Regions from separate parts of the Pseudodesulfovibrio thermohalotolerans genome, predicted to be linked through region 3. Evidence: predicted binding sites of a transcription regulator. Region 3 holds the regulator's gene; each other region holds the start of a gene.
The links. The regulator sigma-54, encoded in region 3, starts transcription at its own class of promoters, with help from an activator protein. The targets are predictions, from matches to a motif close to CTGGCACGGNNNNTGCTT.

Region 1: a site for sigma-54 is predicted at 1,267-1,284, ahead of LF599_RS16425 (glycyl radical protein). Genes of this name have one in related genera too.
Region 2: a site for sigma-54 is predicted at 1,143-1,160, ahead of prsT (XrtA/PEP-CTERM system TPR-repeat protein PrsT). Genes of this name have one in related genera too.

Annotation. Positions count from the first base shown of each region.
Region 1 is NZ_CP120635.1:3,506,900-3,510,179, forward strand. Features, by position in the region: gene LF599_RS16425 (glycyl radical protein) at 1-1,190, opposite strand, end outside; gene LF599_RS16430 (sigma-54 interaction domain-containing protein) at 1,493-2,986, shown strand; gene LF599_RS16435 (sulfite exporter TauE/SafE family protein) at 3,041-3,280, opposite strand, start outside.
Region 2 is NZ_CP120635.1:2,798,519-2,801,798, forward strand. Features, by position in the region: gene prsT (XrtA/PEP-CTERM system TPR-repeat protein PrsT) at 1-1,092, opposite strand, end outside; gene LF599_RS13150 (ABC transporter permease) at 1,734-2,864, shown strand; gene LF599_RS13155 (ABC transporter ATP-binding protein) at 2,866-3,280, shown strand, end outside.
Region 3 is NZ_CP120635.1:2,070,781-2,074,060, forward strand. Features, by position in the region: gene hpf (ribosome hibernation-promoting factor, HPF/YfiA family) at 1-531, opposite strand, end outside; gene rpoN (RNA polymerase factor sigma-54) at 568-1,977, opposite strand; gene lptB (LPS export ABC transporter ATP-binding protein) at 2,215-2,940, opposite strand; gene lptA (lipopolysaccharide transport periplasmic protein LptA) at 2,943-3,280, opposite strand, start outside.

The DNA of each region.
Region 1 (3,280 bases), 1.4 Mb from region 3:
AGGGTCAGCGTGGGCTGAATGCTCCGCATCTGGATCTGGGTTTCGAGAAGCAGCTCCTCCAGCTCGGTGCAGGCGTCTTCGCCGTTTGCGTCCACGCCGCCGATGGTGATGGACTGGCCGGTGTGGCCGGACAGGGTCAGGGCGTAGGAGTTGCCCTGGTACTCGCCGAGTTCGAGATGGCGAATCCACTGGAACTTGAGCAGGGTCAGGACCTGCTCGCGGGTCAGGTTGCCTTCGTCGATGTCCTTCTTGAAGAAGGGATACATGTACTGGCCGTAGCGGCCCGGGGAGACGGCGCAAGCCATCTGCTCGGTGGCAACGCAGAGGTGGAGGAACCAGAAGGACTGAATGGCTTCGCGGAAGTTGCGGGCCGGATGCTCGGGCACGCGGCGGCAGATTTCGGCGATCTCAAGCAGCTCGGCCTTGGTCTTGGGATCGGCTTCCTCGGCAGCGGTCTGCTCGGCCAGGTCGGCGTAGCGATGGGAATGGGCGATGACCGCGTCGAAGGTGATGAGCATGGAGCGGTACAGGTCGATCCGGTCCCTGTCGGCCAGGGTGGTCGGGCACTCTTCGAGGCGCTTCTTCACGTCGTCGATGAGGTAGCGCAGCCCCTTGTTCAGGACCAGGCCGTAATCGGCGATGCCGGAACCGGAAGCAACGGAAACGTTCTCGTAGTACATGCCCGCCTTGGCGTACTGCTTCGGGTTAACGCCGTACTTTTCCTTGTACATCTGGTTGTTCTGGTCGATGCAGGTGCGGCCTCTCCAGAGCTTGTAGGTCTTTTCGAGCAAATCCTGGGTCTCGGCGGGAATCTTCATTTCGCCCAGGGAGGCCATCTTGGCCATCTGCATTTCTTCCTTGATCCAGGAGACGTTCCACTCGGGGTAGGCGTAGACGCCCGCACGAACGCCGGTCAGGGTGCCGACCAGGGGGTTGCCGTCCAGGAATATCTTCTTGCCGGTCAGGACGCGCTCCAGCAGCTTGGCGCGGATGTAGACAACCGGCTCGCCCTGATGCTTTTCATATACTTCAAGAAGGAACTTCAGACGTTCGGGGTCCATGATCTGCGGCGCAGCCATCAGGTAGTCCTTGAGTTCCTTCGCCCGCTTTTCGGCGGTGTCCCAATTGATGCCGTAGCCCTTGGCCTCGGCCTGATTGTCGGTCGTATTCACAACGGAAAGAGTCGTCATTTCCATCTCCTATTCTCTTGATGATGTTCTGAATCGGATTAATGTGTGAAGTTCGTTCGCTTGTTCTTTTTCGCACTAGCACGGGGTGTGCCAGAACACGCTTGCCGCCGACAACAACAAGCAAGATACTGAATTACTGAGATTTTTATTTTCTTTATAGCGCGAGAATCGGAGTGAAAAAATTAATTTATAGAAAAAAATTTTTCTATTTGAAAAAAAATTTTTCTCTTTCTAAGGTGCCGCCAATGTGTTTATAGGCGATCTTGACAAGCCGCAGTCCTTTTTGCGGGGGGAGGAAACCTTTGTATTTTTCCAAAGAAAAGTTCGCCGACGTCAGCCGGGAAAGCGTCCTAACCCCGGCCATGACCGCCATCTGGGACGACCTGGGCGTCGGCGTGGCCGTGGTGAACGCCAACGGCATTTGTGAATATATGAACCCCATCCAACGGCGCGCCGACGGTTTTATCAGCATCCCGGTGGAGGGGCAGCACATCACCAAACTATATGTGCCCCACGAGCTGGACTGCATCCCGACCATCGAATGTCTGCGGAACAGCAGGCCCATCCTGAAAAAATGCTACTTCTACAAGACCACCAACAATTACCTCGCCAGCACGGTCTCTGATTTCTTCCCCCTCTACGATCGCGGAAAAAAAGACGGCGTCATCGCCTTCACCATCTGGACCGGCTCGGCTTCGCTGAGCGATCCCAAGCGGCGGCCGAAAAAAACCGTCAAACGCCCCTACTCCTATTACACGTTCGACAGCATCATCGGTCAGGACGACGGCCTGGCGGACGTGCTGACCGAAGCCCGTACAGCGGCCAAGGCGTCATCCCACGTCATGATCTGGGGCGAAAGCGGCACCGGCAAGGAGCTGTTCGCCCAGGCCATCCACTCCGGAAGCGACCGCCACGACCAGCCGTTCGTGGCCGAAAACTGCGCCGCCATTCCGGAAAACCTGCTGGAGGCGATCCTCTTCGGCACCTCCAAGGGCGCGTACACCGACGCCCCGGAAAAACCCGGCCTGTTCGAAGAGGCCAACGGCGGCACGCTGCTTCTGGACGAGTTGAACTCCATGCCGCTGGGGCTCCAGGCCAAGCTGTTGCGCGTGCTCCAGGAAAAACGGGTGCGCCGCCTCGGCTCCAGCAAGGAGATCCCGGTGGATGTGCGGGTCATCAGCATCCTGAACGAAACGCCCCTGGTCGCGGTCGGGAACGGCATCCTCCGCAGCGACCTGTATTACCGGCTCGCCGTGGTGGGCCTCGCCGTGCCGCCCCTGCGCGACAGAAAGACGGATATCCCCCTGCTGGTTCGCACGTTCATCGAACGCTCCAAGCAGGCGAGTGAAGGCTCGCTCATCGACGTGACCCCAGAAGTCCTCCGAATGTTTCAGGATTACGACTGGCCGGGGAACATCCGCGAGCTGCAACACGTCATCGAAGGCGGCCTCGCCCTGCTCGGCGACCGGGACGTCGTCGACTGCCAATCCCTGCCGCGCCACTTCCGCGAAGCGTGCGAGGCCACATGCGCCTCCGAATCCACGAACCCCATGGCGGAGACGCCGAGCCCTGGCGAGGACGTGGTGCCGGGACGGAACTATTTCGATTACCGGACGGTCAAACGGAACAGCGTCATCCCGCTCAAGCAGTGTATGCAGCGGTACGAGGCTGAATGCCTGTGCAACGTGTTGCGGGTCACGGGCGGCAATGTGGCCAAGGCCGCCCGGATTCTGGAGATCACCGCGGCCGGATTGCGCTACAAGATCAAGCAGCTCGGCATCGAGGACCGCTTCTAGGACGCGGCCCGGCCACTCGACCGGCAGACGGCATCGCGCGCCGGTCGAGCCGGATCAGAGCAGGGACCGCACCAGGCAGACGATGCCTGCAAGCGTGATGATGACCAGAAGCACCCGTCGGAACGTGTCCTGATTGACGTGCTTGGTGATGGGAAAGGCGCACAGGGTGCCCAGCATGGTCGCCGGAATCCCGTACATCGCGTATTCGAGGACGTCCGGGGTGTAGAGCCCCGCTCCGGCCTGCAAAACGCAGGTCATGGTGCCCCGGATCAGGAAGAACACGCCAAGGGTGCC
Region 2 (3,280 bases), 730 kb from region 3:
TACGACGTTGTCCGCGTCCTTCTCAAGCACCTTGCGGGCCTCGGCCATGGATTCGTCGACCCTGTGCTGCTGGAGCAGGATCATGGAGATCATCTCCCGCGCCTTGAGGAAATTGCCAGGGCCGTCCGCGGCCACCCGCAAATGGCTGATCGCCGTTTCCAGATCGCCCACTGCGTAATAGCTCAACCCCAGGAAGAAATGGGACTCGGGGTCGGAAGCGAGGGTCACGGCCTTGTGAAAAGCGTTGATGGCCTCCTGGTACTGCTTCTGAAGATACATGGACATCCCGGTGACTTTCTGTCCGTAGGGCAGATTCGGGGCCATGGCGTTGAGCTGCTTGGCCAGCTCCGCGGCCTTGCCGTACTCCTGCTGCTCAAGCAGGGATTGGGCCTTGATGTATTTCGCATAAACGTCGGAAGGATGGGAGTCGCTGATATAAGTGAATGTCGCGCGATAGGCCTCCTTGTCACCCCGCTCCAATTCGCTGGAAGCCCGCAGATAAAGGGCTTCGCGGTTGGTCGGGTCCTTGGCCAGCACATCGGCGATGGCCTTGTCGGCGGCGGCGATGCGTCCTTGCGCCCTGTAAACCCTGGCCAGCCCGATGTGGGCCTCGCTGTTGTCAGGGGAAAGCTCGACGGCCTTGTTGAACCACTTCTCGGCCCCCTCGGTATCGGAATCCTCAAGCAGCAGCCTGCCGTAAAGCAAAGCGCCGTCCACGGATTTGGGGTTGGCCGAACAATAGGCCTCAACAAGCTCCAAAGCCTTGGAGCGGTTCTTGGACAACCTTTCGAGGCGGGCCAGATCGTAGTTCAATTCCTTGTCATAAGGATTCTGGAGCTTATACTTGTCGAAATTCTTGCGGGCCTGATCCAGCTTGCCGGTGGCCAGGTAGGACTGCGCCAGCCCAAGACGGGCTTGCAACTGATTGGGATCCTTTTCAAGGATGGTTTTGTAAATGACAATGGCGCCGGAATAATTGCCGCTGTCACGATATTGCTCGCCCTCGCCCAACATTTTGTCGATGTCGTTGTTACCGCAGCCAGCGAGAAGGACTATAATCAAAGTCAGATACAGGAATCTTGTGAGTTTCACGGCATCCTCCCAGAATGATGCTTCGTTTCCGTATTCAGCAGCCCTACAAATAGCCAGAATCATGCCAGCGTTATTTCAGACAAATAGTTCCCATAAAATCAACAAGTTGTAATGTTCACCCCTCAAGCGTACCCCCCTTCGGACAGCAATTTGTCTGGTTTAATCGGACTTTTTTATCCTGGTGAAATTAGGTCGACGGGAGCTTAATATTCGGAAGACGCAACCGGCGTTTATCTCTAGAAAAACCCTAAAAAGTTTTCCACAGGCCTCCATCCTGATTTGCTCCACCAAACTTGCTGTTCCAGCGTATTGATGATTCCGTCTATTAGATTTGCAGTTTTCGATAGACCGTTTCTATCCACCGTTGCGGATATCATTAAATCCACAATAAATATCCACGATTCCAACATGATACACTTTGTAAAATTAAAATGTCCGGTTTTGCCGGACTATTTGACGTTCCAAGGGCCTTTTTTCCGCTCCTTTCTTCGGAGACCACGCATCAAGACGTCCGTTGCGCATATCTTTCACGAAATCGATTCATGAGGCGCTCGCGGAACGGATAAGGAACATCTTTCCGGTTGGCACCCCGGCCCGAAATTTGCTAACGGATTTACTTATCGGAGAACGAACAAATTGCCATGATCGCCACCATTGCCTGCCAAAACCTTTTCCACGACAAGCTTCGCCTGGTCGTCACCCTGACCGGCATCGTCTTTTCCGTGGTCCTCATCACCATCCAGGTGGGGCTGTTTCTCGGCTTTACCATCACCATCTCCTCGGTCATCGACCACTCAGGGGCCGATGTCTGGGTCACGTCTCCAGGGGTAAAAAACTTCGACATCGCCTTGCCCCTCAAGGAGAGCAAGTACTACGACACGCTGTCGGTTCCCGGCGTGGCCTCGGCCTCGAAGTTCATCACCCAGTTCGCGAACTGGAAACGGCCGGACGGCGGCCAGGAGTCCATCCAGATCGTCGGCTTCGAACCGGCCAAGGGCATGGGCGGGCCATGGGGAATGGTGGTAGGCTCCACCGATCTTCTGGACCTGCGGGACGGAATCATCCCGGACCAGCTCTATGTGGATAAACTCGGCGTTCCGAGACAGGGGGAGGTCGTTGAGATCAACGACAAACGGGCGCGCGTGGTCGGATTCACCCAGGGCATCCGATCCTTCACCACATCGCCCTTTGTGTTCGCGTCCCTGGACACGGCCTGGCGTGTTTCGAACCTGAAACCCGGTGAATTCACTTACATTCTGGTAAAAGCGGACAAGGGAGTCTCCCCGGAGGCGCTGCGCGACGCCATCCGCGCCAACGTGCAGGACGTGGACGCCTACACCACCCCGGAATTCAGTTGGAAGACCCAAGAATACTGGATGTTCAACACCGGCGCGGGCGCGGGCATCCTTATCGCCGCGTTCCTCGGCATGGTGGTCGGCACGGTCATCGTCGCCCAGACCCTCTACGCCACCACCCTGGACCACATCTCTGAATTCGCCACCCTCAAGGCCATGGGCGCGCCCAATTCATATATATATAGCATCCTGCTCGCCCAGGCATCCCTGAGCGCCGTGCTGGGCTACGGCTTCGGCATCGCCATTTCAATCATGGTTTCCCGGTTCAGCGACTTTTCCGCCACGGCCATCGTTATCCCGCCACTGCTGGCCGGCGGCATGTTCTTTCTCACGTTGTTCATGTGCATCGGCTCCGCGCTGATCTCCATCCGCAAGGTCATGACCCTCGACCCGATCCTGGTCTTCAAGGGGAGATAGAATGACAGCGAAAACAGCCATAGAACTGCGCGACATCTCCAAGGCTTACGGCCCCGAAGGCAATCAGGAATATGCCCTGCGCAACGCCACTCTCAACGTAGTCCAGGGCGAGGTGCTCATGCTCATGGGCCCCTCGGGCAGCGGCAAGACCACCCTGCTGTCCATCATGGGCTGCATCCTCAAGCCCACCTCCGGCTCCCTGAGCGTTGCGGGCCGGGACATCTCCGGCCTCTCGCAGCAGGACCTGAGCAAAATCCGGCTCGACAACATCGGATACATCTTTCAGGAATACAATTTATTCCCCACCCTCAACGTCCTGGAAAACGTCATGGTCGCCCTGGACCTGCGGGGCTACTCCCGCAGCCAGGCAAGGGAAATGGCCATGGCGACCCTGACCGACGTGGGGCTGGATGACA
Region 3 (3,280 bases):
GGGGTCGATCAGTCCGTAATCGCCGTTTTTTCTCTTGTATATGACGTTAACGCCTTCGGTCTCCGAATTGCGAAACACCAGGAACTCATTTTCAAGGGCATCCAACTGCATGGCGGCCTCGTCCACGGACATGGGCTTGGGCTCGTATGCGTCGGAGCCAACGATGGTTGGAGCTGCACCGCCGCCTTCCTCGAAGGACAGGTAGTTCATCTGCGCCATTTTATTGGGACGCGCCTGTCTGGGGCGGTTCTTCATCTTTTCCCGCATCTTGCGGAGCTGGGCTTCCAGCTTGTCCAGGACCATGTCGATGGTCGAATACATATCTTCAGAATCTTCGTAGGCCGAGATATGAATGCGATCCGAGTTCAGGATCACATCCGCCTTGTGGCGGAACTTGTCGACCAACAAATTGACCTGGAGATCTGCTTCCGCATCGGAAACGTATTTCGCTACCTTTTCAAAACGCTTTTCCGCGTACCCCTTGAGGTGATCGGAAGGCTCGAAATTCTTGAAAGTGAAGCTGATGTTCATACGCTGCCTCCTGGTTGCGTTTGCGGCAAGCAGAATCTAGAAATACTGCTTGCGTTTGGAAGAAGAAGGAATGCCCATGGCCGAGCGGTATTTGGCGACCGTGCGCCTGGCGATATTCACTTCCAGCTTTTCCTGGAGGATTTCGCCGATTCTCTCGTCACTGAGCGGTTTCTTCGTGTCTTCTTCCGAGATCATTTGCTTGATGAGCGCCTTGACGCTCTCCGAACCCACCTGGGAACCGTCATTGAGGTCCAGGGCCGAGTTGAAGAAGAACTTCAACTCGAAAATTCCATGAGGAGTCGAAACATACTTGCTGGTAGTGATCCGGCTCACGGTGGACTCGTGCATCTCTATATCCTCAGCCACCTCCTTGAGGATCAGGGGTTTGAGCTTTGTTACGCCTTCCTCGAAAAAGGCTCTTTGAAAACCGACAATACTTTCAACTACTTTATACAAGGTTCGCTGCCGCTGGTACAGACTTTTCATCAACCACGCGGCGGAGCGCATCTTTTCCTGAAAGTATTCCTTTTCCTTGTCGGCCGCCCCCTTCATGGAGTCCATGTAGAAGGTGTTCATCTGCAAACGGGGCATCCCATCTTCATTAAGAATGATGACAAAATCTTCCCCGTATTTGTAGACGAAGACATCAGGGCTGACATAGTGCGGCTCAGTGCTGGAAAAATTGGCGCCCGGCATGGGGTCCAGGGTCTGGAGAAGATCCAAATACTCCTTGAGCTCTTCCATGGAAATCTTGAACTTGCGGGCAAGGGGCTTGTAGCGGTTCTTTTCCAGATCTTCCAGATGGTCCTGCACGAGGGACACCAGGATCGGGTCGTCGTAATCAAGAACCTCCATCTGAACCAGAAGACACTCCTGCGGAGTGCGCGCGCCCACCCCGACGGGATCGAGATGCTGAATGCGAGTGAGTACGCTCTCAATCTCCTCCTCGGAAGCCTGAACCATGGCGGTCAACTCTTCCATGGAAGCCTGGAGATAGCCGTTGGAATCAAGATTGCCGAGGATGACATCACCAATCGCAAGCTCGCTTTCGCTGAAACTGGAAAGCCGCATCTGCCAATTGAGATGGCCTTCCAGGGACGGCTTGGAAGCCAACCGCGCCTCAAAGGAAACGCCCTCCTCAGGCACTTCCAGGTCGCGGGACAACGCCTGCTTGGAGGTGGAGGAAAATTCGCCGAGATAGTTCTCCCAATCCGCATTGCGGACCAGTTCCTCTTCGGCCTGAGACTCGGTCAGAACCTCGGACTTGTCCGATACCTCGGTTTCGGTTTCGGTCTCATCCAGGAAAGGATTCTCCAACAATTCCTGCTGCACCGTCTCCAACAGTTCAAGACGGGAGAGTTGCAGCAGCTTGATGGCCTGCTGCAACTGGGGCGTCATGACCAGTTGCTGTGAGAGCTTGAGCTGTTGTCGAAGTTCCAATCCCATGATTCGTCACTCGCTTAGGGTTGCGTTTATCGGCTGCCGGATAAAGAAATTTTTTTTGCTCGGCTTGCCATTTCTTTCGGTTGAACTATGCCACAACGAATTAAAGGATGCAACACCATTGTGATAACATCCTGTTTCTATTCGCAATCAATCGAATATATTATGGTATGAAAAAAGTGTACCAACCTTTGGGTACAGTGTAAATCGAGAAAGCTAAAAAAAGATGTGGGCGGTGAATCAGAGCCGGAAATCTTCGCCCAGATAAATCTGCCGGGCTCGGCTGGACTTCACGATATCGGTCGGAGCCCCTTCAAGAATGACCGTACCTTCGTAAACGAGATAGGCTCTGTCACAAATATTCAAAGTTTCCCGAACGTTGTGGTCGGAAATGAGAATACCGATCTCCATGGACTTGAGTACGGAGATGATTTCCTGGATGTCGATGACCGCGATGGGGTCGATACCCGCGAATGGCTCATCAAGAAGAATGAACTGCGGGTCGAGAATAAGCGCCCTGGCAATCTCCAGCCTGCGCCGCTCACCGCCGGACAAAAACATGGCCGCCTGATCCGCCAGCTTGGTGATGGTGAACATCTCAAGCAATTCATCCGCCCTCGCCCGCTGCTCCTTGGAAGTCATGGAGGTCTGTTCGAGAATGATCTCCAAATTCTGGCGCACGGTCAGCTTCTTGAAGATGGAGCTTTCCTGCGGCAGATAACTTACCCCAAGCCGGGCGCGTTCGTGCAGCGGTTTGTCCGTAAGCTCCTGCCCATCCAGGGTGACCACCCCGGTATTGGGCTGCACGATGCCCACAAGCATGTAGAACGTCGTGGTCTTTCCCGCGCCGTTCGGGCCAAGCAGGCCGACGACTTCCCGGGAGTTGAGCTCGATGTTGATGCCATGCACGACCTCTTTCTGGCCGTACCGCTTGGACAGGTTGGTTGCGCGCAGACCTTCGCCCATGGCTATTGCACCTTCATGTTGCCGGGGGTCATGAAGATGGCCTTGACGCGCTGCTCGCCGCCTATGACCTCCGACCGGTCGTCCTTGATATGGAAATTGATGACTTCGCCCGTCAGGGAATTGGGGCCGTCCTGCAACTTGGGATTCTGTTCCATCTTGAGAAGCTGCGGGCCGACCAGATAGGTCAGTCTGCCGCAGGTTCCCTCGGTGTTGCCCTTCTTGGCTCGAACACTGCCCTCGGCAACGATTCGCTCAACGCTGTCGGCCGAGAATTTCCTCTGTCCGTCAGCCAAAAGGTAGGCCGAAAGTTTGTCGGCCCAAAGGGTCAGTTCGCCGTGGA